Regions from separate parts of the Bacillus sp. SRL543 genome, predicted to be linked through region 3. Evidence: riboswitches for the same ligand, from Rfam matches in the RefSeq annotation. Region 3 holds a riboswitch; each other region holds the start of a gene.
The links. A riboswitch is a leader RNA that binds a small molecule or an ion and turns the genes downstream of it on or off. The one in region 3 is predicted to bind thiamine pyrophosphate.

Region 1 (7,573 bases), 910 kb from region 3:
CACATCCCGGTCCGCACTCTCAGCCAAGGGGAGATTTATGAATGGGCAGGAAATGCCCTGAGAGATGATGGGGAAACGGTTCTGGAACTGGGAGGGCTTTTACACAGGATTACCGGGGGTAACCCGCTGTTCATCAGCCAGCTCCTTCTTTCCTATTTTGAGGATGGCTTCATCACCAGCGATCCAGAAGAAAGAAAATGGAAAGCTGATATCTGGAAAATAATGAACAGGCCAGTAAATGACGGAATATCCGGTTTTATGTTAGAGCGTTTTCAGAAGCTGCCTGAAAAAGCAAAAGAGGTTTTAAAGGCTGCCTCCTGCTTTGGAAACAGATTTGAATTCAAAACTCTTTCCCTCCTGTTCGAAGACAGGCCGGGCCGGCTCGCTGAATCTCTTTGGCTGGCTCTTGAATCAGGCTTTATTCTCCCTAAAGATCCTTTATATAAATATATTCATTCCAGCGGCTATGTGGATGCTATGCCAACAGAGTACAGCTTCCTTCACGATACCGTCCAGCAGGCAGTCTATCAGTCTATGAACCTGGAAGAACAGAAGGCCTCCCATTTAAGGATCGGCAGGCTGCTTGTCAGCATGAAGGATAATTCACCGTCCCGCATTTTCCAGATTGTCCACCATTTGAATTTCTGCAGTGAACAGCTTGAAGCGAAGGAAAGGCAACCGCTTGCGGAATGGAATGCCGCTGCCGGGCAATTGGCCAAGGATGCTGCTGCCTTTCGGGAAGCACTCTCTTATTTTCAGGCTGCACTTGAGCTCGCCGGGGAAGACTGGGACGGGAAATATGAACTGACTTTCCGCATATTTAAAGGTCTCGGTGAATGCTTTTATTTGACAGGAAAATTGGGTGAAGCTGAAAAAACCTTCGCTATAGTGCTTGAAAATGCGGAAACTGATTATGAGAAATTATCCATCTATAACCTGCAGATCACATTATTCACCCATATGCACAGGGTGAAAGAGGCGGTCAGCTCAGGAATAAAAGGCCTCAAGCTCTACGGGATCACTTTTGCACCAAGCATCGGCAAACATGCCATTATGCTGGAGTTTCTCCGTGCAAAATTTGCTTTGCGCGGCAAATCCGAAGAAGATATCATGTCCCTTCCTGAAATGACGGACCGGGACAAAAGGCAAATTCTGCAGACGCTCATCAACCTGAACGCTCCATCCTACCATGCAGACCAGAATCTTGCCTCCATGCTGATGCTGAAGGCGCTGAACTTCACCCTCGACAATGGATTGACCGATTTAAGCGCTCTGGTATTCAATAATTACAGCCTGATATTAAGCGCAGGTTTCAGCGATTTCAAGGGCAGCTACGACTACGGCAGGCTGGCAATCAAACTGTCTCATCATTTTGGTGTCACAGGCATTAAAGGCCGGGTGCAGTTTGTCTTCGGAAGTTTTGTCAGTCACTGGAGAAACCCGATTTCAGACAATCTGAACCACCTCACAGATTCACAGAGATACTGCCTTGATGCAGGAAATATCCATCTTGCCGGTGCTAATAGCTCATTCATAGTTATCACATTGCTTATGAAAGGATCGCCGCTTGAAGAGGCGCTGGATGGAATCCGGAGTCAGATCAGGTTCGTCAATAGAATTCAATATCCTATTTCAATCGGTTTTTTGACGGAGATGGAAGAATGGGTCCTCTATTTGATGAAGGAAAAAGAGAGTCATGATTGGACCTTTACTCCTGTGCTTGATGATGACTCTGCAAAAATCATCCATTACACGATCCGGCTTCAGATGAGCTATCTTTTCCAGAAAAATGAGTATGCCGGGGAGCTTATTCAGAAACTGGCACGGCTTGTCAGCAAAAGGCTGACACTTGTCATCATCCCTGAATACCATTTTTATCACGGTTTATGGCTTGTCCGTTTTTATGAACAGGAAAAGCTGAAAAAAAACAAAGCTTCCCATTTGGCTAAATTGAAGGACTCTTTATCAAAAATGAAACGCTGGGCAGCTCTTTCCCCTTCAAATTTCCGGCATAAATACTTGCTTCTGAAAGCCGAATACCGAAGGATTGCCAAGAGAGATCCCAATCTTTTCAACGTTTATGATGAAAGCATCCAGGAGGCGGAAAAGAACGGCTTCCTGCAGGATGCTGCAATTGCAAATGAATGTGCAGGCCGTTATTTTTCTGCACAGGGATACAGCAGGATGGCAAGCTCCTTTTTCTCAGAAGCGTTTAAAGGATATTGTCTTTGGGGTGCAGGAGCCAAGGCTGATATTCTGCGGAAAGAGACTAAAATTTCCTTGCTGAAGGAGCCGGAAAACAGGCATTCCATTCAGTTTGATGAGTACGCCCTTGTTTCCGCCGCCCAGAACATATCCAGGGAAGTAGTACTTGAAAATCTGCTGGCCCGGCTTTTGGAGGTTACCATGCATTACAGCGGGGCAGACAGGGGGATCCTCCTCTTTAAGCGGGATGGAATTTGGACCATCGGTGAATATGCAGGTGACGGTAATCGGCCAGAACGCTTCGAGCAGGTCCTCGGAAGAGAAATGCTGTCCGAACAGGCAGTAGAACTTGCAGAGCTGAGCAGGGAAGGAGTCATTCTGGATCATGCTCACGAAAACAGTCTGATCTCAGGGGACCCTTATGTCAAAAGGATGCTGCTGAAGTCGCTCATTTGTCTGCCAATCCTGAATAAGGGTGAAGTAAAGGGTATGATGTACCTGGAAAACAATCAGATTTCGCATGCATTTTCAAAAGATAATCTCCGGGTTCTTGAATTGATTGCATCTCAGGCAGCCATATCCTTGGAAAATGCCGATCTGTATGAAAGGATGGAAGCAAGGGTTGCCCGGCGGACAGAAGAGCTGCATGAAGCAAATATCAGACTTGAAAAAGCCAATAAGGAACTCGACTTCGCGAGGCAGGAAAAGAACAGCATAATATCGGACATCTCGCATGATTTGAGATCCCCACTAGCCGCGGTCAGGGGCTACATAGAAGCAGTGCAGGAGGGGACTGCCGAATCAGATGAGCAAAAAGGGGAATTTCTGCAGCGAAGCATCAGCCGCCTGGATGAACTGAATGCTTTAATCCGCGATTTGTTTGATTTATCCCGTATGGAAGCTGGCCAGATCAGGTTTGAGATGGACTATCTGCCGTTTGGCCAGCTGCTTGTCCACATATGGAAGCAATTCGAATTCGAAGCGGAAAGCAAGGGGCTTTTATTCACCCTGGACCTGAAGGAAACAGATGAGGCAGATATGGCTATGGTGGAAGCAGATCCCGGCCGGCTGCTTCAGGCCTTCTCCAATCTGATCTCAAACAGCATCAGGCATACGGAATCCGGCGGTATGACGCTGAGCGCCAGGCTGGCCGGCCAGGGCGACCTGGTCAGGATCTGCCTCTCAGATACCGGCAGCGGGGTACCTGCTGCCAGGCTTCCTTTCATATTTGACAAAAACTATACGAAAACAAGCAGAAGCAGCATGACGGCCGGGAATGGCCTCGGCTTATCAATCACAAGGGAAATCATTGCACAGCACAACGGGAAAATCTGGGCAGAGAGCAATGAAGGAGAAGGAACATCCATTTTCATTGAACTTCCTGTCTTCCGCTTTTCCGCAGAGGTGGTTTAGAAAAAAGATAATCGCTTTACGCGGGGGAGAAAAAAAGATACTATATAACTGATAATCTAATAAGCAACTACTGGGGGTGCCTGCGGTAAGCAGGCTGAGAGAAAAACTGGCCCGTTTTTTAACCCTTTGGACCTGATCTGGATGATGCCAGCGTAGGAAAGTAGCGAAATGAAACTATTTGCTAAGTTTTTATGCACACTTGCCAGGTCCTCTCAGGGGCCTGGCTTTTTTTATTGAAAGGAGAAAGTGGAATGAACAATAGAGAAATCGCAGATATGCTTGAAAAGCTGAGGGCTGAAAAGCCGCTTGTACATAATATCACCAATATGGTTGTCACCAATTTTACCGCTAACGGCCTGCTGGCACTGGGGGCCTCGCCTGTAATGGCGCATGCTGCAGAAGAAGCTGCCGATATGGCCGGCATTGCAGGGGCGCTGGTCCTGAACATCGGCACTCTCACTTCCCCTGTAGTGGAAGCTATGAAACTTGCGGGAAAATCAGCTGGCAGAAACTCTGTACCGATCATCCTCGATCCGGTTGGGGCAGGTGTAACAGCATACAGGACCGAAACAGGCAGAAGCCTTCTTGAAGAGCTGCCGATTTCCATTTTGCGCGGCAATGCGGCGGAAATCTCCCATCTTGCCGGAAAAGGAGGAGAAATCAAAGGTGTTGACGGGGGGGAAGCCGGCAACCCGGAAGAGGTAGCCCAGTTTGCTGCAAAACGGTTCAACACCATAACTGTTATTACAGGGAGGGAGGACATCGTATCTGATGGAAGAACTATTGTCCGTATTACAGGCGGAAGCAGCCTCCTCACGAAAGTTACAGGAACCGGCTGTCTGCTGTCGTCAGTTATAGGCGCTTTCCATGCAATCGAATCAGATCCACTGAAAGCCGCGGCGGCTGCGCTGGCTGTATATTCTGCAGCGGCAGAAATGGCAGCAGAAGCAGCGGGAAGCAAGGGGCCTGGAACATTTCAAATTGAGCTGCTTAACACCCTTGCCCTAATTAAGGCGGAGGATCTTGAGAAAAGGACGGGGATTACTGTCCTGAAAGGGGATATACAGAATGACAATTAAGAAAGCATTGACGATAGCAGGTTCGGACAGTGGAGGCGGAGCCGGAATCCAGGCTGATCTTAAGACCTTCCAGGAACTTGGTGTCTATTGCATGTCAGCACTGACAGCGATCACCGCTCAGAATACTACTGGCGTGCAGGGGGTCTTCCCAATGACGGCAGCAGCTGTCAGTAAACAGATTGAGAGCATTGGAAGCGACATGGGGACGGATGCCTTAAAAACGGGCATGCTTTTTGATGCAGACATTATTAAAGCTGTTTCTGCCGTAATCAGCCATTATAAATGGACGAAGCTGGTTGTCGACCCTGTGATGATTGCCAAGGGAGGGGCAAGCCTCCTCCAGGAAAGCGCCATGGCTGCCTTGAAGGATTATTTGCTGCCGCTGGCCCATATCATCACTCCCAATATTCCTGAAGCAGAAGCAATAACCGGCATAAAAATCTCTTCTTTAGCCGACCGGAAAGAAGCGGCCAGGAGATTGTGTGCGCTTGGCGCTGACCATGTAGTCATTAAAGGGGGGCATGATACAGTAAATCCAGAAGCTGCTGCTGATTTGCTTTTTGATGGGAGCAGCTTTGATGTGTTTGAAGGCAGGAGGGTTGATACAGTCAATACCCATGGGACCGGCTGCACCTTTTCAGCAGCCATCACGGCGGGGCTGGCGAAGGGGCTTGCTGTAAAGGACAGCGTCCGGCTTGGAAAAGACTTCATCCAGGCAGCCATTGAAGATGATCTTCTGATCGGAAGCGGCCATGGCCCGACAAACCACTGGGCTTATAACAATAGACAGAAAGCAGAGGGCTTGGCATATGGCGCGAATTGACAGTCAAAGAATGAAAGAGCTTTTAAAGGTTTATTTTATCATGGGGAGTACGAACTGCCTGAAAAATCCGGAGATGGTAATGAAAGAGGCGATTCAAGGCGGAATCTCCCTGTTTCAGTTCAGGGAAAAAGGGGCAGGATGCCTGAACAGAAAGGAAAAGTATGTGCTTGCAGAGCAGCTTCAGCAGTTATGCCGGGCCAGCGGTATTCCGTTCATTGTAAATGATGATATACAACTGGCATGTGAAATCGGCGCAGACGGCGTCCATATCGGGCAGGAGGACGAGCCGGCCGAAGCCGTGCGGGAAAAAATCGGCGATAAAATATTAGGGGTATCCTCCCATACTATTGAGGAAGCGAAGTCTGCTGTCAAGGCAGGCGCCGATTATCTCGGACTTGGCCCCATCTACCCGACTTCCACTAAACCAGATGCCAAGGCTGTCCGGGGAATGGCGCTTATCCAGGAATTGAGGGAAGAAGCCATCCTGGTTCCAGTTGTCGGCATAGGCGGAATCACCCCCCTCAATGCACGTGCTGTGATTCAGGCCGGGGCAGACGGCGTGTCTGTGATAACAAGCATCAGCCAGGCAGCAGATATAAAGGATGCTGCTGCAAATCTTAGAAGAAGTGTAATGATATAGAAGATTCAGAGCCTGCATACAGTGCAGGCTCTTTTATTTAGTCTATGATCAGGACAGTTTTCCCCATTCCCTGTCTGCTCTCTATCCAGGTATGGGCCTCGGCTGCCTCTGCCAAGCTGAAAGTTTTTCCGATTTTCATGCTCAGCCGGCCGGTTTCCAGCAAACACATGATTTTTTCGGCTGAAGCTCTTACAAGATGCGGCCTGTTCTTGCGCACCGTGCCAAAGCTGAAGCCAAGAAGGGAGCGGCAGCTGCTGTGGAGATCACTTGTCTTTACAGTGCCAGCTTTTCCGGAAGCATTGCCGAAATTGACGAGCCTTCCAAAAGGTGCAAGGCAATCCAGACTTTTTTCCGTCACTGCACCGGCAACAGAATCAAGGATAACATCAGCTCCTTTTCCTTCTGTCCATTCCATTACTTTTTCCGAGAAATCCTCCTCTGTATAACACACTCCGTAGTCGGCGCCTGCTTCCAATGCATATGCTGTTTTTTCAGGAGAACCAGCCGTAGTGATTACTTTTCCAGCGCCAAGTATTCTGGCAATCTGAATGGCTGTAGTTCCGACCCCGCCTGCGCCGGCATGTATTAGTACGGTTTCTCCTTTCTTAATTCTAGCGACTTCTTCAAGCAGCTTGAGCGATGTTATACCGGCAACCGGAAATGCTGCAGCCTGTATATCTGAGATGCTTTCCGGGATGGAGAATGTCAGCATAGCCGGGGCGACAGCATATTCGGCATATGATCCTTTAGAAGGAAACGCAATTACCCGCTGCCCTGGAATAAGACCCTCCACACCGTCCCCTAAAGCTTCTATCGTGCCGGTACAGTCTATACCAGGGATATAAGGGAGGGAACCGCCTCCTTTTTTGCCGTATCTCGCCTTAATATCGGCAAAATTCACACTGGCCGCCTTCACTTTAATCAGAACTTCCCCCGCAGCAGGCACCGGCCTTTCAGATTCAGCCAGAATCATATTTTCAGAACCGCCATACTCCGTAACATGTATCGCCTTCATGATAAGCCTCCTTATGTATGTATCTGCTAGTTTCTATTTTAGCTTTTAAACAGGAAGCTAGAAATGACCAGAATATTATAATTAACTATAAGAAAAACTTATGTTGTTATATGAGAAGAAAGGCGTTTCGAAAAAAAGTTAATTTTTGCCTTGCAGGAGTAAGAGAATTTTTTAAAAAGAGCCAATCCAGCCACGGAGGAACTAACCATCTTATAACTGCAAAATTGCCAACAAAATTATTAAACTCTGTTGATTGCAGTAGAAGGCACGCAGACTTCTGCGGGAGAAAGCGGCAATGCTGAGACCCCGCATGAGCGGAGCGAAGAGGAGGCTCAGCGTCGCCCCGCGGAAAGCGAAGTGCCTGGAACGGAAATCAACAGCCAGCATTAACAAGCAGA
Region 2 (7,573 bases), 980 kb from region 3:
TTGCCTTCGGGAGCCTCCCCGCCGCATCTTCTTCTGTGTAAAGCTGCTGCCGCTGCAGATTACTCCACTCTACATAGTCGCGGTCGACGATCGTAATTTTTCCAATACCAGCCCTCACAAGCACTTCGGCATTGCCGCTCCCGAGCGCCCCCGCGCCGATGATAAGGACATGTTTCCTGCTTAGCTTCTCTTGACCCTCGGCGCCGATCGGGGCAAAGAGCTCCTGCCTGGAGTATCTGCCGTTCAAACGGTACTCAACCCTTCAATCGGACTGCTGGCTGTTGCATATCTTTTCTTTGCCATCCGTCCGGCCTCATAGCCAAGCCTCCCCGCCTCCACGGCAAGCTTCATCGCTTCGGCCATCTTGACCGGATCCTTGGCAGCCGAGACAGCTGTGTTCAGCAGGACCCCGTCCGCTCCGAGCTCCATCGCCAGGGCGGCGTCTGCAGGGGATCCGATCCCGGCATCGACGATAACAGGGACTTCCGCCTGTTCGATGATAAAGCTGAGGTTGAGGGGATTGATGATTCCCTGTCCTGAGCCGATCGGCGACGCACCAGGCATGATGGCATGCACGCCCATTTCCTGCAGCCTTTTCGCCAGCATCACATCATCCGAAATATACGGAAGGACAATGAAGCCTTCCTTTAAGAGCTCCTCGGACGCTTTCAAGGTTTCAATCGGATCCGGCAGCAGTGTTTTCATATCGCCGATTACCTCGACTTTGATCATGTCGCAAAGGCCGGATGCCCTGGCCAGTTTCGCCGTACGGACTGCTTCCTCCGCCGTCTTCGCACCCGCCGTATTGGGGAGCAGCCTGTAATTTTCCACGTCCAGCTCTTCCAGCAGGTTCGGCTGGTCAGGGTCAAAAATATCCATGCGGCGCACTGAAAAGGTCAGCACTTCTGTATGTGATGCTTTGACTGCCTTTTTTTGAGTTTTAAAATCCGGGTATTTCCCAGTCCCGAGCAGCAATCTTGAGGTAAATTCGTATGTTCCAATTTTCAGCATTTCATCCGCCTCCTACAAAATGTACGATTTCTATGCGATCACCTTCAGCAAGCTCCGTTTCAGCATGCTGGCTTTTTTCCAAAATAGCGGCGTTCAGTTCTACAATGGCCGCCTTTTGATTCAGCTTTAAATGGTCCAGTAAATCTCCTACCGACTTGACGGTGCCTGGCACCCGGATATCACTGCTATTCACCTGCAGCTTCATTGGATCCACCCCTCCTGCACTTTTTTCAAACCTCTCTCAATCTCAAACTCTCTGTAAAGCTTCTTGTCCTCTGCGGCTGCAGTTCCTTCAATAGAATCAGAAACCATTTTTCCCGTGATCGGACTCAGCAGGATGCCGTTCCGGTAATGCCCAGCTGCGATGAACAGGCCCTTATAGGCCGGATGCCAGCCGATATAGGGAAGGCCGTCCCCTGTCTGCGGCCGGATTCCTGCCCATGCCTTCTCCCACCGTGCGGATTCCAGCTGGGGCAGCAGCTTGCACGCCCGTTCGGCCAGCACCCTGACACCGCCGAACGAAACGGAAGGATTGAAATCATTTTCATAGCTTGTCGCCCCTATGATTAGGCGCCCGTCCGTCTTGGGCACAAGATACCCGCCAGAATCGGAAAAGATGGTCGACCGGATCAAAGGCTGCTGCGGTATTACTGACAGGCATTCTCCTTTTACAGGAAAAATAGGAAGCTCAATATCTGCCTTTTTCAGCAGCTCTCCCGTCCAGGCACCTGCGGCAGCAATAACGGTATCTCCATAAAGGCTTCCTTTACTGGTCATCACGCCTTGAATGGAATCTTTTTCAAAAATAAAGTCTTCGATCTCTGCCCCTTCCAGCACGGCTGCCCCTCTGGCCATTGCCCCCATCGCAAAAGCCCGCGCCAAATTCGGGGCGATCAGCTGGCCGTCATTCGGAATCAGCATTCCGCCTGCAAGCCCCCGAAAGAGATGGGGTTCCCTTTCGCTGATCTCCGCCTGGTCTAACCACCTTACCTGTTCGTCCCACTCTCTATGGAATCTAACCTGTCTTTTAAGGGCCTCTGCCTCCACATCATCCCAAGCAATTTTAATCATGCCTTCATTGACAAGCCCGATGCTGATTCCTGTCAGATCCTCAAGCTCCTGGATCAGGCCTGGAAACATGGCCCTGCTCTTCAAGGCGAGCTTCAGCATGGACAGGTTCTCATCTATTTCGGCCTGGGCACCCAGCATGCCGGCTGCTGCAGAAGATGCTTCAGAGCACAGTTCCCTTTTTTCCAGAATGAGCACCCGCTTGCCCAGTTTTGCCTGCTGGAATGCGATAGAGCAGCCAATAATGCCGCCCCCGGCAATGATCACATCATATACTTTCTTCATATCTGCCTCCTTTTCTCTTTAACTCAGCTGCAAATGCGCTTGCTGCCTTCTCCGGGTTTGAGGCTTTAAAGATTCCTGAAAGGACAGCGGCACCTGAAGCACCGGCTTTTATTGCCTGACCGATATTGTCTGGCGTGATTCCCCCGAGCGCTATCACCGGAATCGGCAGCCTCTTCGCAATTTCTTCCAGGTAGGAGAGACCCTTAGGCTCTATTCCTGGCTTGGAACTTGTCGGAAAACAGTGGCCGTACACCACATAATCGGCGCCTTCCTCTTCTGCCTGAACAGCTTCTTCCATTGAGTGGACAGATTTTCCGATGAGCAGGCCAGGGAATGTTCTCCGCACTTCCCGTACCGGAAGGCTGTGATAGCCGAGCTGGACTCCCTTCACTCCTAATGCCGCCGCTGCATCCACTCTGTTATTAATGATGATCTGCTCCCCCGGGACTCCCTTTTCCAGCAGGCTTCTTCCCATCTCGTAGATGTCAGCCGCTGTCCGGTGGTGCTCCCTGATATGGATATAGTCCACATACTGCGAGATGCTTGAAGCTATCCTGATAAAATCCTCCGCCGGCTGCCCCGCAGATATAGCGTGGAGCTGCAGTTTATTCCTGCCAGGCCAGCCTTGTAAATGACGCAAAAAAACCACTTCCCCATTGCGCAGGAAAGTGGCTGATTGATTATCTATGGCTGAAAAAATAGGTTCTTTTCATAACCGTTCGGCACACTTCCCTACGCTAGTATGAACTAGATCAGGTTCAAAGGGTCTCAAATGCTTGATCTCAGCCTCTTGCAGGCTCCCCTAGTGATAATTCTGACTATTCAATTGTTCTCTCTCATTTTAGCACAGCGATTGGACGGGGAGAACCCGCAATTTGAACCAGACTCATTTTTCCCCGGCAGGCAGAATCGGCAGTACCGTTGAATATTTGATTTCCCTCAGCGAGAGGCTTGTCTGTATCTTCGTGATCCCAAGCTGATTCAGCTTCCGGATGAATTGTTCCAGCCCTTTCCGGTCTTTGATGGCCACTTTTAATATATAATCATATTCTCCTGTCAGGCAGTGGCATTCCAGTACCTCCGCCATATCCACCAGCGTCCCCTCCAGTGCCTCCAGCTTTACCGCCTGATGGATGTTGGTGCTGATGAAAATAAAGCAAAGCAGGTCAAAGCCCAGTTTCTCCTGATTTAAAATCGCTACCTGCCTCTCAATATAGCCTTCATTTTCGAGCCGCTTCACCCTTCCGTGAATGGCTGGTGCTGACAGGCTGACCCGCCTGGCAAGCTCGGCATTGCTTATTTGGGCATTCTTTTGGAGCAGATCAAGGATTTTCAGGTCCACTTCATCCAGCACCTTGTTCACAATCGATTCCATCTTACAGCTCCCTTACGATTATTCTGCAAACTCCGCTTCAGCTTATTTTTAACTTAATATCATTCATATATTTCACCAATACTTTTAATAAAATTTCTAATTTACCCAATTGTACGAAATAATCATTATGATTTAAAGAGAAAATGTTAAAATAAATCTACAACTATTCGAAGGAGCTGCTTTTATGCCAGCTTTATATGTATGCCTGATGCTTCTAACCAGCCTGCTGTGGGGCGGGAATTTTGTTGTAGGCAAGTCGCTTGTGGAGCATGCTTCCCCGGAGACCTTGACCGTCTTTAGATGGACCATTGCTGTCATCTGCCTGTTCCCTATCGTTCTCCGCAAGGAAAAAAAGCTTCTGCCTCCTGCAAAATCGCTTGTTCCCCTGATTTTGATGGGCGTGACAGGTGTAGTATTCTTCAATATCTTTCAATTTTGGGCGCTGGAAGAAACCTCAGCCACGAATGTCGGCTTGATTTCAACACTTAACGCTATTTCGATCGCTGTCTTCTCAGCACTCTTTTTAAAGGATAGAATTAACGGACCGCAAATTCTCACCATGGTGTTTTCTCTGTTCGGTGTCTTGCTTGTCCTTACAAAAGGCCATCTGGAGCTGCTGCTGTCTTTGACATTTAATGTAGGAGATTTATGGATGATTGCAGCGGTGTGCATTTGGGGAATCTATTCGGTCCTCGGCAAATGGGCCGGAAAATATACTTCTCCGATCATGTCGACCTTTTATTCGGGGGTTTTCGGACTGGCCATCCTGCTGCCATTCAGCTATTCTGATCTTCAAATCAAAAATCCTGATCTGCCTTTTGCAGGATCCATGCTTTATACCGGGCTCGTTTCAACGGTTGTGTGCATGGTGCTCTGGAATAAAGGTGTGCAGAAAATCGGGGCCGTCACGGCAGGGGTTTTCCTGAATTTCAATCCTGTTTTCACTGCTATTCTGGCTTTTCTGCTGCTTGGAGAAAAGCTTGAAAGCATTCAGTTTCTCGGAGGCATGATTGTCATCCTTGGCTGCTATCTGTTTACTCGCTTTCAGGCACAGCGGCAAAGAAAGAGCCTGCCCGAAAAACCTGAAGCTCCCATCACGGCTATGGACTAAAAAAGGGATGCCCATGAAGGTAAGTAGTTCAGATACTGTGGAGAAAAACTAAATTGCAGATCAAATAACGCACGAAAACGCACTATGTCCAGAACTATAAATAACGATGCAAAAGCATAGAAGAACGCTTGGATTTTAAATATTCCAAGCGTTCTTTTTTTACTTTCTAATTTAACTACAGTATCCTTTTAGTTGAATTGTAATTGTTCACAAACTTGTTAATTAAATGGTTACAGCTATTTTTTTTCAATTGCCATACGCAAGTTCGAGATCACTCCAAGAAGCAATACTAACGAACAAACCATTTTTTCAAAAGGTGTTCCAAACAATTGTTGAATAAATCCAAAAGACCACAGTATAACAAAAAACCAACATATAACGGTTATTCCTCTTTTGTATTTATATAGATTAATTTTGCCAACAATCAACGTAAAAACCACTCCAATAATAGAAATAACAATATTTATAACAGTTATTGGCAGCTGTTCAGCGAATGATTCAGACCTTCCACCATTGACCCATGTGAATGGAATACTTTTGCTTATAATAAGAAAGTGGATTAAGATAGTCAAAGAGTAAAAAATAATTCCCATAAATACAGCAGTTTTCATATTAATTTTCCTGAGTTTTTCTAAAATAAAATCACCTCATTTTTTCTTCCTGTTTATAATTTTATTTAATCCAGCAATATAGTATTCCAATATCTCTACCCATTGACAGGTAACGAAAGTAAGATTTCGAAGAGTTTTCAAAAATCATCATTCCTTGACCTGAATGAGGAAATTGGTGGCGGGCTGAAAAATAAGCGGAGAAATTTCCCCTAAGTTCAAAAAAACTCTAAAAATGGCTCAAATAGACGGAGAAATTCCGGCTATCGATTCAAAAAACAGGAATAATGGCACCTTCGCTCCACTTAACCGGAAAATCTCCGCTTATATACACCCACACATGCCATATTCAGCACCTTAACCGGAATTTCTCCGCTTATTTTAAGGCTTGCTAAGTCACTCAAATAAGGTTAAAAAATAGCAATTACCACATTATCGATAACGTTTGTCACTATGTTATTTAAGCTGTAATTTCGCATGTGAATTCAAGTGTTACTATTCAAAAACATCAATACACAAGAAAAAACAACAGACCAAATCATATGCGATTTGGCCTGTTCTTTATTGTGCTATTTTAAATGTTTCTCCACCAAGATGGGACTGCTCACCATCAAGGGCACCACTCACTCATTTATGAAACTTTTTCATCCTGCGTCACATATTCCTCTTCCCAATACTCTGCATTTTTGATGCCGAGTTTCTTCGAGTTAAAGACCGGATCCAGCCCCTGCTTTTTCTGGGCTTCATAGTCCTTCAGGGCAATGAGGGCCGGTTTGGCAAGGATCAGGATGGCAATCAAATTGAGCCATACCATCAGGCCGAGTCCGACATCCCCAAGCGCCCATGCAAGATCGGCTGCATTGACAGCTCCGTAAAAAGTCGATCCCAGCAATACCAACTTCAGAAGGAAGACCATGAATTTACTATTTTTATTGCGCATGAGATAAGTCATATTCGTTTCAGCAATATAGTAGTAAGCCATGATGGTTGTAAAAGCAAAGAAGAATAAAGATACTGCGACAAATCCTGCTCCGAATCCAGGAAGTGCAGAGTCAACTGCAGCCTGGGTGAATGCCGGGCCTGCTTCCACTCCCGGAAGTCCGTTGAAAATCATCGTTTTGCCGTCCTCACCGACTGTGTTGAACATTCCGGTGAAGAGAATCATAAAGGCTGTTGCAGAACATACAAACAGTGTATCGATATAAACAGAGAATGCCTGGACAAGCCCCTGCTTTGCCGGATGTGATACCTCGGCAGCTGCAGCAGCATGCGGTCCGGTTCCCTGGCCGGCTTCGTTCGAATAGATTCCGCGTTTTACCCCCCAGGCAATCGCACTGCCGACAATTCCGCCAAACATGGAATCCGCGGCAAACGCACTGCTGAAAATAAGGGAGATTACGCCTGGAAGCTCGCCGATATTCATGCCGATGATGATCAAGGCAACCAGCATATATCCTACTGCCATGAATGGTACAGCATATTGGGCAACTGTCGCAATCCTTTTTACCCCTCCGAAAATGATCAGGGCAAGCAGGCCGATAATGACAATGCCTGTGACATATACGTTAACGCCAAATGCATTTTCCATGCCCAAAGCAATGGAATTGGACTGGATGCCCGGCATCAGCACGGACATGGCCAGCAGGGCAGCCACTGCAAATAAAGCAGCGAACCATTTGATGCCGATGCCCTTTTCAATATAATAAGCAGGGCCCCCGCGGTATAAGCCGTCCTGTTTTACTTTGTAGATCTGTGCAAGAGTCGATTCCACAAAGGCGCTTCCTGCACCGATGAATGCAATTGCCCACATCCAGAAGACGGCACCGGGTCCGCCCATCGCGATCGCTGTGGCTGTGCCTGCGATATTACCAGTTCCTACACGGCCGGAAAGAGCAATAGATAAGGCCTGGAAAGAAGAAACGCCCGCTTCGGAACTTTTGCCTTTAAACATAAGAAGCACCATGTCTTTAATGTGCCGGACCTGCAGGAAACGGGTTAAGACGGAAAACAGCAGCCCTACTGCCAAACAAATATAAATGACAGGCGTGCTCCAAAGTATTCCGTTTAATTGGCTAACAAAACCTTCCAAACAAATTCCCCCTTATTATTCTGAAT
Region 3 (7,573 bases):
ATTTCAGCGATTTTCGCTGCAGAATGATGCATCATGACGGGTGAAGTCAATCTTCTATGGAAAGGCCCTTCAAACGGCCAGGGGCCGTCTGTTTCAACCATTACCTGCCGTATTGGATAAGCCTTTACAAGCGATTGGATCTCCTCTTCGTACAATACATCGGGAGTCACTGAGATGAAGAAGCCATTCGCGGCCATCCGTTCAGCCGCAGCGGCTGAGCCTTTGAACCAATGAAAATGGGCTTTTTCGATAGAATACTTTTCAAGCAGGCTGCAGACTATTTCTGCATCTTCATAAATACTATGGAGAATGACGGGGAGCTGCCATTCTTTTGATTTCTGGACAAACAGCTCCAGTATTTCGAGATAAGGCTCCGGACCTATAAAGGAATCTCCCTGTTCCTGCCTTAAATAGTATGGAAGGCCGACCTCTCCGATGGCTATCATATTTTCTTTATGATCCCCCATCCAGCTTATCAGATCAGCAAGTTCTGCTTCAGAAGGGAGGACCTGTTCCGGGTGGTACCCAAAAGCCGGCTTTACCTTTGGAAACCTCTCTGCAAGGTGCAGGTTCTTTTTGCAGGAGCTGAGATCCCACGAGACAGTTACGAGTGAGTCGAGCTCCGGGATGCTGCAAATATTAGCAATATCCTGATCAGCATAGCGGTCCAAGTGGATATGGCTGTCAATAATCTTGTTCATCCTTTGTCCCTCCTTGGCCGCAGTGAATGATGGACCTTTCTTTTCCATTCCAAAAATTCCTCTTCCAGAAACAGTTCTTCTATCCTTGGCCGGGAAAAAGGCACCTTAAATTCAGCTGCTGTATGGGCCGGCTTTTCTGATAAAACAATGATGCGATCTGACAGAAAAAGAGCTTCTTCTATGTTGTGAGTAATAAAGATGATGGCTGGCCGCTGCTCCTCCCATATGGCCAGGAGCCATTTCTGCATATCAAGCCGGGTCAGCTCATCCAGTGCTGAAAAAGGTTCATCCAGGCAAAGCAGCTCCTGTGGGCTGAGCAGTGCCCTGATGAAGGATGCGCGCTGCTTCATCCCGCCGGACAATTCATGCGGATAGGCATGCATATATTGCCCGAGGCCTGCTTTATGGATCATTTCCATAGCTTTTTCTTTATCGGTTCTGCCTGTCAGTTCCTGTCCCAGAAGGACATTTTGCAAAACTGTCCTCCACGGAAGAAGGGAAGGGGTCTGCGGCATATAACTCATGAATCCTTTTTGGCCGGTGATTGATTGGCCGTTCATTTGGATGCTTCCTTTATCAGGGAGAAGCAGCCCTCCTATCAGATTAAAAATAGTGCTTTTTCCGCTTCCCGAAGGCCCAAGAAGGGAAACGAATTCCCCTTCATTGACTTCAAGGCTTAAATTACTGAGAACAGCTTGTTCCCCAAAAGATTTCGATATATTTTCCAGCTGGAGGAGGCTCATTTCATCTGCTCCTTTTTATTCCATTTTAAAAGCAGGCTCTCTGCCAAAAGGATTGCTCCGAAGAAAATCAGGCTTAAGATCATGATGGCAAAGATGGCAACAAAAACCCGGTCTGTCCGGAAGGAGGATGAGGCCAGGGTCATAAAAACGCCTATCCCTTTTTCCGCACCGAGCCATTCGGAAATGACAGCGCCCATTACGCTGTATGTGGCCGAGATTTTCAGCCCTGAAAATAGCGAGGGAAGGGAGCCGGGCCACTCCAGCTTCCAGAACAGCTGCCTTTTGGTGGCGCCTGACATGGCCATATAATGCTTAAGCTCGGCCGGAATCTGCCTGAAGCCGTCCAAAGCTGCCACTGTGATTGGAAAAAAACAGACAAGAATAATGACAATGAATTTCGGCAGCAGTCCAAATCCGAACCAGATGACAAGGAGAGGGGCAAGGACGATGACGGGCACATTCTGGGAGAGTATCAGCAATGGGTATACAGATTCCCTTAAAGCCGGCAGGCGGTGGAGGAAGATGGCGGCAGTGAGCCCGAAAACAGTCCCCAATGCAAAGCCGGACAGTGATAAAAGCACTGTTGATGCCAGGTGGCCTGAAAAACGGGCCCAGCTTTCCGCAGATTCTGCCATGATATCAGAGGGGGGCGGCAGGAGCCAGGCAGGGACTTCAGCGAGCCTGACCGCCGCTTCCCATATAATGAACAAAAGGAGGAGAACCGCTGCCGGCTTCCATCCTCTTACAACCACTTTCTTCATTTGTATTTATCCGTCAGGTCATCCATCGTGATCCCATCAGGCTGAAACAGGATTTTGACCTGAGAGATGACATTTTTGCTTCCCATTTCAATCATTCTTTCATTCATCCTTGCAATGATCCTGAATAGCTCTTCAAGCTCGCCTTCCATTGTTGTCTCCAGCGGATGGACCTCATATTTGACTCCGGATTCTGCGATGATTTTAATCGCTTCATCCACATATGGGATAACATCTTCCCCGTTTTTTGTTTTAGGTATGATCTGAATGCTGATCAGTGTATTGGCCATTATGGTTCCTCCTATTCTGGCAAAAATTCATTGGTAAAAGCTTTTTCAGCGTCCAGTTCGCTTTCCAGCAATTTATTTTCATACATCCATTGAGCATAATTTTCCCAAACCTCTAACCTTTGTTCTCCCCACTGTTCAGCATCATCCTGATATTTTGGAGACAGCCACTCCTGGCTTTTCTTGACCAGCTCGACGTCTAAATCAGGGGCAGCTTCAAGCAGGATATCGGCTGCTTCTTCCGGGTTCGCGATCGCAAACTGATAGCCCTGTGATGCTGCTTTTACAAAGGCTTTAACAGTATCAGGGCTGTTTTTGATCATTTTTTCATTGGTAGCCAGAACAGGTGTATAGTAATCGAGCTTATCGGAATAGTCGGTGAGGTAGACCATATTCAGATCTTCTCCGCGAAGCTCCGCCTCGACGCCTGTCCATCCATAATAGATCCAGGCAAAATCGATATCCCTTTTAACAGCTGTAAAAAAATCGGCATCTCCCATGTTGATAAAAGAGACATCAGAGACATCTGCATTTTCCTGTTTCATCAATGAGGAAATCACGGATTCCTCAACAGGCGATCCCCAGCCTCCATATTTCTTCCCGGCAAAATCCTCCGGTGAATCGATATTCTTTGCCGCAGGGGAAGCAAACCCGGATGTATTGTGCTGAATTACAGCTGCGACGGAAACGAGCGGCACACCCTGCACCCGGGCCTGCGTGATGCTTTCCTGATAGCTGACGCCAAAGTCAGCCTTTCCGGAAGCGACGAGCTGGTCGGCTCCTGCTTCACCAGGCATGATAATCTCGGCATCAAGGCCTGCTTCCTTGAAATAGTCCTTAGCCTTTGCGGCATACAGTCCGGTATGGTTGGTGTTTGGCGTCCAGTCCAGTACAACGGTGATTTTTTCAAGATCCTGTTTATCATTGGTTTTCTTTTCTTCCTGCCCAGTTTGTCCGCCTGTGCAGCCGGCAAGCAGCCAGATGGCGCACAATGCGCTGATCCATTTCTTCATGATCAATCCTCCATGCTGTTTCTAATATTATTCCAAAAAGCCGCCGGATAATGGCAAAAAATCATCAAGGCAGCCGCGGGTTGAGATGCTGCTTCTTTAAGTACCGGTGCACAACAAAAAGCGCCCGGATTCAGAACCCGTGCGCAATAAAAAACATTCATCCGATTAAGAATATGTTTCCTACGCTGGCATCTCTCCAGATCAGGTTCAAAGGGTCCTTTATCGTAAAAATAAAGTCTCAACCGCGCCCGGTTCCCCCACAATTCTCTCCTATTTACAGCCGCATAAAGCAGCCGGTCCGTCAGAGCTCCCGCATTTGGCGGGAATTATGGTCCATTATAACAGATATTCTCTGCAATGGCATTGAAACAGCTTCCTTCCGGAAAATTAGGGATTATCCCTGGATATCCCTCTGCTGCCATGGAAAGATTTAAGTTTGGAACTGAATCTGCATATGTGATAGGGTTAGGAATGTTAAAAAAAGAAAGAATGGAGGAGAAGCAATGAAATATCTTGCCTTACTGATAGCTGCATTCATGCTGATCTCATTCCAGCTTGTCCAAAGTCCCGGAAAAAAAGCATTTGCCAAAACGATTGATCATGTCGATATATATACTGTAAAAGAAGAGGATACCCTTGCGAAGCTCAGCAAGCAATCTGGTGTTGCTGCGCAGGAAATACAGAAGGCGAATTATAAAAAAGATGAAAAGATTTCCGCAGGTGATAAGCTCATCATTCCGTCTGCATCAAAGAAAAAGAAGAAAAAGACAGAAGAAGAGACTAGTTTATCTACAGGAGAAAAAGACCTTTTGGCAAGGCTTGTGCATGCCGAGGCCAAAGGTGAGCCGCATGCCGGAAAAGTTGCTGTGGCTGAAGTGGTCCTCAATAGAATGAAGGATGAAAAATTTCCGGATACAGTCAAAGAAGTTATATACGAAGACAGGCAGTTTGAGCCTGTGGACAATGGGATGATCAATAAACCGGCAGGGAAGGATTCACAGAAAGCTGTCCAGGAAGCCCTCACAGAAGAGAGAAAAGATGGAGAATCCCTGTTCTTCTTCAATCCTTCGAAAACTAACAGCAAATGGCTCCGTACTAGGGCCGTTACAAAAGAAATCGGCAACCACCGGTTTGCGAAATAAGAAAAAGAAAAAAACTCTTGTGGCTATACAAGAGTTTTTTTGCTGTCTTTTTCCATATCAATGATATGATCCGGCTGGTTCTCTTTCCAGAGCTTAAATCTCTCAAGCTCATTTGTGATCTGCTTGATAATGAAGCCGATGATCGCGGCATCATCCAATATGCCGATTCCGGCAAGAAAGTCCGGGACAAGATCCAGGGGAGATACGAAATAGAGAATGCCCGCAATGACTGTAACGGCTGTTTTTGCAGAAATGTCTTTATATTGTCCTTTAGTGTAGGCTTTAATGAGTTCAAACAGGAGCTGCAGCTTGTCCCATACTTCAGACAGGGCATTTTTCTTTGAATCGGCTTTTTTGCTTGCTTTGGAAAGAAGTCCGCTTGTCTTGCCCGGATCATTTAAGTATTTGGCAGCGCGGCTCTCATATTTTTTATATTCCTTTTCGTAATCTTCCTTTTTGAAATTTTTCATATATAACATCCTTCCGGTTAAGAAATTCTTTTTATTCTTTTATCCTATTTTCGGATGGTTGAACCCACGAAAAGCTTATAATAGGAAAAAAAGAGAGGTGTCCATATGCTTTTACAGTGGCTGAAGGAGTCAAGATATACGGTTATATTGACGGGAGCAGGGATGTCAACGGAGAGCGGGCTGCCTGATTTCCGGTCTGCAGGCAGCGGGTTATCGAATACGATGGATTACGGGAGAATTGCCAGTACAGAAGCACTCAACCAACATGTCAATGAATTCATTGAATTTTACCGCAGCAGAGTCATGGGGCTGAAGGAATGCAAGCCCCATGCCGGACACTATATACTGGCAGACTGGGAAAGAAGAGGGATCATCCGAAGCATCATCACTCAGAATGTGGACGGATTCCATCAGCAGGCGGGAAGCAGGAATGTGGCGGAGCTCCATGGGACCCTGCAGCAAGTCCATTGCCAGGAGTGCGGAAGAGCTTTCCCGAATGATGAATATATAGATGAGCATTACCGCTGCAGTGATTGCGGGGGGATTTTGCGGCCGTCCATCATCCTATTTGGAGAGATGCTGCCTGAGAAAGCGATTGACTTTGCAGCAGCTGAGGCAGAGAAGGCAGACCTATTCATTGTCCTTGGCTCATCTCTCTCTGTCACTCCCGCCAACCAGTTCCCTCTCATTGCAAAGCAGAATGGTGCCAAACTGGCTATAGTCAATATGGAACCTACCGATTTGGATTTTTACAGCGACGAGGTCATTAACGGAAAAAAAGTGGGAGAGCTGCTGAAAGAGCTTGATGCAGAAATAAGATAAATTGAAGCCTTCATTAACTTGGGGGCTTTTTCTTATGGCAGCGGCTCTCCAAACTAAAACTCAGAAAAGATTTTTTAGTATAATAAAATGGTTGACCGACATGTATATACAGGATATAATGAAAGCGTGAACATCATGTATATACAAGTGTTCAGTCAAGCAAAAAAGGATACTATTGCATGCCGGGCGGATAATAACAAATATATGAAGTATTCCTGGCAGGCATTTTTTTCTTGCTAATGAAAACGGTAACAGGAGGAGTAGGGCATGAGCAATTACAGAGAATCTGCCGAGCAGATAGTAGAAGCGGTTGGCGGCAAAGAAAATATTGCCGCAGCCACGCACTGCGTAACACGTTTGCGGTTTGCTTTGAAGGATGAAAGCCAAGTTGATAAAGAAGCATTGGAGAATATAGATAGTGTTAAAGGATCATTCTCAACAAACGGCCAATTCCAGGTGGTCATCGGCCAGGGACTGGTTGATAAGGTATACAAGGAAATGGCAGCGGCTACAGGGATCGGCGAAGTGTCAAAAGAAGAAGTGAAAGCAGCTGCTTCTGAAAAAATGAATCCGCTTCAAAGAGCAATCAAAACGCTCGCTGATATTTTCATTCCTATCCTCCCGGCAATCGTTACAGCCGGTTTGCTGATGGGAATCAACAATATCATGACAGCGCCTGATATTTTTTATACAGGCAAATCATTCATTGACGTCCATCCTGGATGGGCTGATCTGGCTAATATCATTAATATGATCGCCAATACAGCGTTTGTGTTTTTGCCGGGGCTGATTGGCTGGAGTGCTGTCAGCCGGTTTGGCGGAAGCCCGCTTCTTGGTATGGTGCTGGGATTAATGCTTGTACATCCTGACTTGCTTAATGCATGGGGATACGGTTCTACAGAAGAAGTGCCTGTCTGGAACCTGTTCGGACTGGAAATTGAGAAAGTCGGCTATCAGGGACAGGTGCTGCCGGTATTGGCTGCGTCCTATGTTCTTGCAAGAATTGAAATTTTCTTAAGGAAAAGAATACCTGATAGCATCCAGCTGCTGACAGTCGCCCCGATTGCGCTGCTTATCACAGGCTTTTTGTCTTTCATTGCGATCGGGCCTGTCACTTTCACAATCGGAGGCTGGATCACTGATGGTGTGGTAGCGATCTTTGATGCGGCCCCTGCCATTGGAGGACTGATTTACGGCGGCCTTTATGCACCGCTTGTCATCACAGGCATGCACCACACATTCCTGGCAGTGGATCTGCAGCTGATCGGGTCAATCGGAGGTACATTCCTCTGGCCGATGGTTGCACTGTCAAACATTGCCCAGGGTTCAGCGTCTCTTGCGATGTTCTTCTTAAATAAAAATGAAAAAGTAAAAGGTCTTGCTGCTACTTCTTCACTTTCAGCTTTCCTGGGAGTTACAGAGCCTGCTATGTTTGGTGTGAATCTGCGCTTTAAATATCCGTTCATCGCAGCGGTAATCGGCTCTGCAATAGGCGGGATGTTCATTACCATCAAAGGGGTCATTGCACCATCGATCGGAGTCGGGGGGCTTCCTGCTTTCTTCTCGATCTTATCTGAGAACTGGGGATCCTTCTTTATCGGGATGGCGATCGTGCTAGTTGTGCCATTTGTGCTGAC
Region 4 (7,573 bases), 1.2 Mb from region 3:
CGGGAAGGAAATCCCTTACTTTATGGGAAGCGGCCCGGGAACGGAGGATCGGTGATGAGGTATTTTTCTCCTTTGTTTAAAATCAGCAGTATTACCATCGGATCTATTGAGGATGCGTCCTGCGTCAATTTCGGCAACAGCTTTCCCACCGGATTTACCAGCTTGAAAAAGCATAATCAGGGCTTTGGCAATGTATTGGGGGATCATAATGACATCCATGATATTCTTTCCAGGATTGAAGAAAAAGATATAAACGAAGTCTTTTACAAAAACGGAGGGGAAGAGCTGCCCGACTGGATAGGCAAGCTTCTGCAGGAAGATGGGGAAGAGGGATATATGGATATGGAGGCAGAAGAAAGCATTGATTCCGACGAAACTGGCCAATAAAGCCGGTTTTTTATTTTGATTTTAAAGGAAATTCTTTTGCGGCTGTCGAAATAAGGAACGGACAATTAGAGGAGAGTGGCATGATGAAAGCGCCTGATAGTATTTTGTCTGTATGGGAAAGGTTCGACGCCTTTCCCATGGAGACGTTTACCAAGCTGTGGATGTACGATAAAGGTATCGGGCAAAGGGAAGTGGCCCTGATGAGAGAGCATCGGGAGCAGTACGGAATCACGGGAAACTGCTTTGATCTCGCCCTTTGGCTGCTTGATGAATTTGATAAAGAAGGAATCAGGGCCTATCCTGTCGGAAGCGGCTTTCATACCGAAAAGGCCCACGCCGCAGTTGTGGCTGAAGATAATGAAGGCTGCCGCTATTTATGCGATCTCGGCGACCAGTGGCTGCAGCCTGTTCTGATCGATAGTGACACAGAGACTCCGCTGAAGGGATTTTTCCCTGCAGCAGACATACATATCAAAAGCAGTCTGCATAAAGCTGAATTAACATACTTTAGGCCTGGCGGGAAGAAATCTTCACAAACTTACCATCTGACTCCTGTCGACAGGAAAGAATTTTGGATTGCGGCTGGGCATTCAAGCCGCCAGATCCATCCTAAGCCGCTTTTGGAATGCCGCATTCCTATTGCCGGTGAAAAAGCCCATTGGGAATTTTTTGATTGGCACAGCTTCCTCAGCACAAATGACGGTCTGGTATACGATCCTCCGCTGGCCGGTCCTGAAGCATGGGCGGATCGCATCCATGAAAAGACAGGCTTTGAGAGAGGGTTTCTGGAAGAATCCCTCTGGCTGTACAAGAAGCTTGAAAATGGCAGCTGATGGAAGCATTCACCATAAAGGAGCGGGGCGCATAGACGAGCCCCGCTCCTTTTGTGCTGCCGGTTTTACCAAATATAAAGATTTTCTTAAATTTCCAGGGTTATTCCTATTACATACTAGAATGGATAATCGAAGTGCAGCTGAGGAGGTCTATTCCTGACACAGCAAGGGCGTCCGGGCAGCAGTTCGATTTCGCAGGAGGCTTGAGTATTTTTCCGGAAAAGCAGATGGTGACATTGGATGGGAAGGAAGTGCAGCTTACAGGAAAGGAATTTGAATAGGGTGACAGGCACCTATACCAGTAAGACCACTGGTATAGGTGCCTGTCACCGTTTTATAGCCCGTTTATAATAGCGGAATATTGGCTTCCAGGCATTCTTTTCTGATCCTGCTGTTCCAGACAGATGACTGCACTTCGCCGATGTGGGCCTTTTTAAGCAGGAACATGCATAATCTTGACTGGCCGATTCCTCCGCCTATTGTGAAAGGGAGTTCACCATCAATCAGTGCCTTGTGGAAGGGAAGCCCAAGCCTTTCTTCATTACCGCACTCCTTGAGCTGGCTTCTCAAAGATTTCTCATCAACCCGTATCCCCATAGAAGAAATCTCAATGCTTCTATTCAGCGGTGCGTACCAGAAAATCAAGTCTCCATTCAGGCTCCAGTCATCATAATCAGGGGAGCGGCTGTCATGCTTGCTGCCGGATAGCAGGGACCCGCCGATATTCATAATGAAAACAGCGCCTGACTTTTCGGCGATTTTGTCTTCCCGCTGCTTTGCCGTAAGCTCTGGATACATATCTTCGAGTTCCTGGGAAGAGATAAAGCTAATTTGTTCAGGCAAAACAGGCACCATATTTGGTCTGGAAAGGAAAAGCTGCTTTTCTGTTTCCTTGATGCTTTCATATATGGAGATTACTTCAGCTTTCAGCGTCTGCTTGTTTCTTTTATTTTTCGGTATTATCTTTTCCCAGTCCCATTGGTCCACATAAATTGAGTGAAGCTGATCGAGCTCTTCATCTTTTCTGATCGCCCGCATGTCAGTATACAAGCCTTCTCCTTCCGAGAAGCGATATCTGGCAAGGGCCATCCTTTTCCACTTTGCCAGTGACTGTACGATTTCGACAGTTTCCCCAAGGTCCTTGGCTTCTATGGTCGCCATCCTTTCGACCCCATTGAGATTATCATTGATGCCGGTCCTGCTTTCAAGCAGCAGCGGGGCTGATACCTTTATCAGATTCAGCCTTTCAGAGAGCTCTTTCTCAAAACACTCTTTCACCCTCTTCATTGCCTTTTCAGTGTCAATCAAATTCAAAACTGGCGCATATAAATCCGGAACAAGCTGTCGGTTATTCATGCTGCAGGCACCTCCGTTTCACCTTTCTTGCCATGTATATAGGCTGCTTCATACTTTATGCCAGGTTAATTTTGATTGTTCCAGTACCACTTTAATGTTTTACAGTCATTCATATTTTTTTTGCTGTGATAAATTTTTTTTAAGAATGTTTCCCGATCAGTTGGTAAAGCTATCCTTGATACTAAAAGAGAGGTGATCAGTATGTTCTATCATGTTAAAGAGCTTCAGTATAATGCAAAGCCTGACCGGCCGGATGCGGTCTATGCGAGAAAGCTCCAGGAAATCCTCGGAGGACAATTCGGTGAAATCAGTGTCATGATCCAATACCTTTTCCAGGGATGGAATTGCCGGGCTGAACAAAAATACCGTGATATGCTGCTTGATATCGGAACTGAGGAAATCGCCCATGTCGAAATGCTGTCAACCATGATCGCTCAGCTGCTCGATAAAGCCCCTGTCAGAGAACAGGAAGAAGCAGCACAGGATCCAATCATCAGGGCTGCAATGGGCGGAATGAATGTGCAGCATGCGATTGTTTCTGGACTTGGTGCGAAGCCGGACGACAGCATGGGATATCCGTGGACAGCCCGCTATACAGTGGCGAGCGGGAACCTGCTGGCTGACTTCCGTGCAAATCTCAATGCTGAATCACAAGGGCGCCTTCAGGCAGTCAGACTTTATGAAATAACAGAGGACCGCGGCGTAAGGGACATGTTATCCTTCCTGATTGCCCGTGACACTATGCACCAGAATCAATGGCTCGCAGCAATCTCTGAGCTTGAAGCGCGGGATGGCAAGGTAGTGCCTGGCACATTCAACCGCCAGCAGGAGAAGCAGGAAGTATCTTATTCATTCCTTAACTGCTCCAAGGGGACAGACAGTGCAGAAGGCCGCTGGGCAAAGGGGCCGAGCATGGATGGACAAGGGCAGTTTGAATACATTGAAAACCCCGAGCCGATGGGGCAGATTCCAGTGCTTGCTCCAGGTCCGATTTACATTCATGGAACTATGCCTGCGGGACAGACACCGCCTCCTTCCCAATTTTAATGCTGCTAAGAAAAATCCGCCTTCAGATGAGGGCGGATTTTTGCTGATTGCAGAATATTTCAGGGTGATTGTTTGAGATACAGGTGAATTCAATTAAAAATGTGCTTTAGCTTCCGGTCCATGACCGCGTAAAAATAAGCAGCAGGATTTCTTGCCGGTTCACCTGATTTCATTTTCCTCATCAAAACACGCAGTGATTCCACGGCAGCAGGCACTATGATGCTCGGATCATTTCCAATTCCGTTCCTTTTGGCAGCGAGAAGGACTTTTTTCCATAATTCTGCAGCGGCTGCCTCATCCTCCAGAAGATACCGTGCCATACAGGCAAATGGAGCAGGGGTCGCTTCCATGCGCATCCTCCTCTAAAAGAATTTACATACATTATATGTTGAAAAGGAACAAATGTTCCTGTTTTTTGGCTGTGGCATGTTATTTGTTTAATTTTTAACAAGGATAAGCTATTCTAATTTCATCTGTATTTGCATGAAACTATCAAAAATCTACTTTGCCCTCAGAAGGGTAAGCATTAAAATTTATCGTTAATTATCTGTAAGGCTTTTTGCATCTTGGGAGGTATTATGGAGAACTGGATAAAAGAGATTATTGAACAATTTGGCTATACAGGAATTTTTCTGCTGATTGCGCTTGAGAACATATTTCCCCCGATACCGTCTGAAGTCATTTTGACTTTTGGCGGCTTTATGACCGCTCAAACAAATATTACTGTTTTCGGGACGATTGCAGCGGCAACCCTCGGTTCGACGGCAGGAGCGGCTTTGCTTTACTGGGCGGGCCTTTCCCTGACCAGAGACAGGCTTGAGAGAATCATAGAAAGATGGGGAGGCATCCTCCGCCTGAAAAAAGCAGATATTGATAAAGCCTTTGGATGGTTTGACCAATATGGCTATTGGACAATCCTGATCTGCAGGATGGTGCCGCTGATAAGAAGCCTTATTTCCATTCCTGCCGGGATGGCGAAAATGAATTTCCCGCTGTATCTGCTATTTACGGTCATCGGCACACTCACCTGGAACACCATCCTCGTCAATATAGGAGCTGCCTTCGGAGATTCCTGGGAGACGGCTGTCAAGTATTTTGATATATACTCAAATATGGTGTATATGCTGATTGCCTTAGCCATTATAGGTGCAGCTGTCTTTTGGTTCAGGCGAAGGAAGAAGTAAATATTGTCTTTACATTTGTCAGGAACAAAGCTATGATGATTCTTAATTGGATATAGTGTGACTGCTAGGGGTGTCCGCACAGGCGGGCTGAGAGAAAAACCGTTGTTTTTTAACCCTTTGGACCTGAACTGGATCATGCCAGCGTAGGAAAGTAGATTGAGCAACATTACTTTTTTATGTATGTAAAAGCCTGGTCCTGTCATATGGGGTCAGGCTTTTTTGTTAACAAAGCTGGATGGGATTTTTAAAACTATCAGGAGAAACTGTTTTTTGCTGATAAAATACGAAGTTTGCCTGGTATACAAATGTATAGCTGCTTTAGCGGCAATAATTTTAGACCTTCCGGCTGATGCCTTTAAAAGGCCCGAACAGCGGCATATCCAAGTCAACTTAATACATAAAGCACTGGGGGAGCCGGAGGAGTCCGGCTGAGATTGGGCCTGTTACGGCCCTAACCCTTATACCTGATCCGGGTCATGCCGGCGGAGGGAAGTGCGGGATCTATGCCGGCTGCAAAAAACCGGCCTGTGCTTCCTGAACCTTCCATTCCCTCAGTGCAAATTAGCATGGAGGGATTTTTTTATGGGGAAAACACGGAAATTAACAATGGCAGCGATGATGGCTGCAGTGGGGACGCTGTCAAGCAGCATGCTGTATATTCCGCTTGGCTTTACAAAATTATTCCCGGTCCAGCATCTGCTGAATGTGCTGTCAGCGGTATTACTTGGACCCTATTACGCAGTGGCGCAGGCATTATGCATTTCGCTCCTCAGGAATCTGATGGGAACCGGCTCGGTTTTTGCTTTTCCCGGCAGTATGGCCGGAGCCCTGCTTGCAGCACTTTTGTACAGCAGGACAAGAAAGCTGTCAATGGCCTTCACCGGGGAAGTGATCGGCACCGGCATAATCGGGGCGCTGCTGTCATATCCAATCGCCACATTGATATTGGGGCAGAAAGCCACACTGTTCGGCTTTATCCCGCTCTTTATCTTCAGTTCGATGGCCGGAGCTCTTCTCGGGATCATCATTTTGGCCATACTTGCAAAAAAGCGGACGCCAATTTTTGAATTCTATCAATATAAGAGATGAGGGAAATAGAAGATGGACGAAATAAAAACAGAAACCGGCCAAAATGAGATATTGATAGGGCTGGAAGAAAAGCTGCCGCCGGGAAAGACCGTTTTATACGGCCTTCAGCATGTATTTGTGTCGAATGTCTGGCTTGATCCGATCTTTGTGGCAGCTATGATCGGCCTGCCGTTTGCATTGTCAGCCAATATGGTGAACAGCATTTTTATTGCCGCCGGGATTATCACCTTCATACAGGCGACAAAGCTTGTCCGCCTCCCGATCATCCAGGGGCCGTCAGCTGCATTTGATGCAATCATGATCTCTGCAGGAAAAGCTAACGGGCTGGCTGCAGCAACTGGCGGAATCTTAGTCAGTGCAGCGATTGTATTCCTTTTGTCGATAACCGGGGTAATTGGCCGATTGAAGGCTTTATTTACGCCAGTCATATCGGGGACCGTCATTTTCTTGGTCGGGATTTCTCTCGCTGGATTTACTTTGCATGAATTTCTTGGAGGCTCGCCGGGTGATGAGGGCTTTGCCAGTCCATCCACTCTATTATTATCGGTCACGACGGCTGTGATTGTCCTTGGCCTGTCATTGTTCGGAAAGGGCATCTGGAAGTCTTTTTCATTTTTGATTGCTCTGATTGCAGGTGATATTCTCGCTTTTTCACTTGGAAAAACAGACTTTTCCATGATATCGGAAAGTGCCTGGTTCGGGCTTCCGCATTTGCTGCCGTATGGGCTTACCTTTGAATGGGGAGCATTCCTGACCTTTTTCATCGCTTATCTTGTGGCCGTTATTGAAGCAATGGGTGTGTATCAGGCTTCTTCTGCCATGCTGAAGACCGAGCTGACGGCCAAAAGAATCCGCGGCGGATTTGCCGGAGAATCGGCAGGGTCCTTTGTGTCTGCCTTAATCGGAGGATTTCCGACGACCGCATATGCGCAGAATGTCGGCCTGCTGCGCTTAACCGGTGTCGGTTCAAGATACCCGGTCATGGCTGCTGCTGTTATCTTTCTTGTGCTTGGCCTGGTGCCGAAAGCGGGAGCGCTGCTGGCTTTGACGCCTGCCCCGGTTGTCGGGGGAATCTTCCTGCCGGCTGCCGCCACACTTGTATTTACTGGCATTTCAATCCTTGCAAGGGCAGAAGGCACGCAAGTCAACTTTATGATTGTCGGGCTTTCCATGCTGCTGGCCATTTCTCTGCCGGCTTATGCTGTGAACGCAACAGGGATAGCGGGAACATTCCTGACTAACAGCATCTTGATTGGAGCATTTACAAGCATCTTTCTGCAGCTGATTCTAGTCAATATCCCTAATTGGTTTATGAAAGGAGCGGTAAATCATGAAAGAAGAATCGATCCTATTGACAGCGGAAATTAAAGATTTTATCGAAGCTGGAAAAAATTCTGATGAGGCTTTTGGCCGGCTGGCGCTTAAGCTGTTCCGCCACCAGTTTGAAAATAACATTTTCTATAAAAAGTTTTGCCAGGCACAGAGAAAGACTCCTGCAACAGTGCAAACATGGGAAGAAATTCCGCCGATGCCGGTGCAGGGCTTCAAAGAACTGACATTAACCTGCGAACCCGCTGAAAAAGCGGAAGCTGTTTTTATGACCAGCGGAACGACCGATCCTGATGCAAAGGGAAAGAACATTCATCCTGATTTGTCTGTATGGGACCTGTCAATGAA

Region 1: linked by a shared signal. The riboswitch ahead of thiM (hydroxyethylthiazole kinase) and the one ahead of AC4E8B_RS08340 (ABC transporter substrate-binding protein) in region 3 are both predicted to bind thiamine pyrophosphate.
Region 2: linked by a shared signal. The riboswitch ahead of tenI (thiazole tautomerase TenI) and the one ahead of AC4E8B_RS08340 (ABC transporter substrate-binding protein) in region 3 are both predicted to bind thiamine pyrophosphate.
Region 4: linked by a shared signal. The riboswitch ahead of thiW (energy coupling factor transporter S component ThiW) and the one ahead of AC4E8B_RS08340 (ABC transporter substrate-binding protein) in region 3 are both predicted to bind thiamine pyrophosphate.

The regions. Positions count from the first base shown of each region.
Region 1 is NZ_OZ481794.1:2,540,309-2,547,881, reverse strand. It holds gene AC4E8B_RS12830 (AAA family ATPase) at 1-3,618, shown strand, start outside; TPP riboswitch at 3,681-3,794, shown strand; gene thiM (hydroxyethylthiazole kinase) at 3,870-4,697, shown strand; gene thiD (bifunctional hydroxymethylpyrimidine kinase/phosphomethylpyrimidine kinase) at 4,687-5,520, shown strand; gene thiE (thiamine phosphate synthase) at 5,507-6,160, shown strand; gene AC4E8B_RS12810 (quinone oxidoreductase family protein) at 6,198-7,175, opposite strand; gene AC4E8B_RS12805 (multidrug transporter) at 7,425-7,565, shown strand.
Region 2 is NZ_OZ481794.1:652,469-660,041, reverse strand. It holds gene AC4E8B_RS03535 (thiazole biosynthesis adenylyltransferase ThiF) at 1-247, opposite strand, end outside; gene AC4E8B_RS03530 (thiazole synthase) at 244-1,011, opposite strand; gene thiS (sulfur carrier protein ThiS) at 1,013-1,216, opposite strand; gene thiO (glycine oxidase ThiO) at 1,213-2,364, opposite strand; gene tenI (thiazole tautomerase TenI) at 2,348-3,013, opposite strand; TPP riboswitch at 3,077-3,178, opposite strand; gene AC4E8B_RS03510 (Lrp/AsnC family transcriptional regulator) at 3,251-3,739, opposite strand; gene AC4E8B_RS03505 (DMT family transporter) at 3,924-4,850, shown strand; gene AC4E8B_RS03500 (hypothetical protein) at 5,087-5,461, opposite strand; gene AC4E8B_RS03495 (alanine/glycine:cation symporter family protein) at 6,090-7,547, opposite strand.
Region 3 is NZ_OZ481794.1:1,633,974-1,641,546, forward strand. It holds gene AC4E8B_RS08320 (TatD family hydrolase) at 1-701, opposite strand, end outside; gene AC4E8B_RS08325 (ABC transporter ATP-binding protein) at 698-1,444, opposite strand; gene AC4E8B_RS08330 (ABC transporter permease) at 1,441-2,205, opposite strand; gene AC4E8B_RS08335 (thiamine-binding protein) at 2,202-2,492, opposite strand; gene AC4E8B_RS08340 (ABC transporter substrate-binding protein) at 2,504-3,502, opposite strand; TPP riboswitch at 3,663-3,771, opposite strand; gene AC4E8B_RS08345 (hypothetical protein) at 3,860-4,009, shown strand; gene AC4E8B_RS08350 (cell wall hydrolase) at 4,006-4,644, shown strand; gene AC4E8B_RS08355 (YkvA family protein) at 4,668-5,114, opposite strand; gene AC4E8B_RS08360 (NAD-dependent deacylase) at 5,220-5,936, shown strand; gene treP (PTS system trehalose-specific EIIBC component) at 6,204-7,573, shown strand, end outside.
Region 4 is NZ_OZ481794.1:2,808,208-2,815,780, reverse strand. It holds gene AC4E8B_RS14395 (hypothetical protein) at 1-55, shown strand, start outside; gene AC4E8B_RS14390 (hypothetical protein) at 55-387, shown strand; gene AC4E8B_RS14385 (hypothetical protein) at 471-1,220, shown strand; gene AC4E8B_RS14380 (hypothetical protein) at 1,355-1,501, shown strand; gene asnA (aspartate--ammonia ligase) at 1,566-2,576, opposite strand; gene AC4E8B_RS14370 (manganese catalase) at 2,778-3,623, shown strand; gene AC4E8B_RS14365 (hypothetical protein) at 3,713-3,973, opposite strand; gene AC4E8B_RS14360 (DedA family protein) at 4,202-4,807, shown strand; TPP riboswitch at 4,864-4,974, shown strand; TPP riboswitch at 5,205-5,315, shown strand; gene thiW (energy coupling factor transporter S component ThiW) at 5,390-5,896, shown strand; gene AC4E8B_RS14350 (uracil-xanthine permease family protein) at 5,909-7,264, shown strand; gene AC4E8B_RS14345 (LuxE/PaaK family acyltransferase) at 7,227-7,573, shown strand, end outside.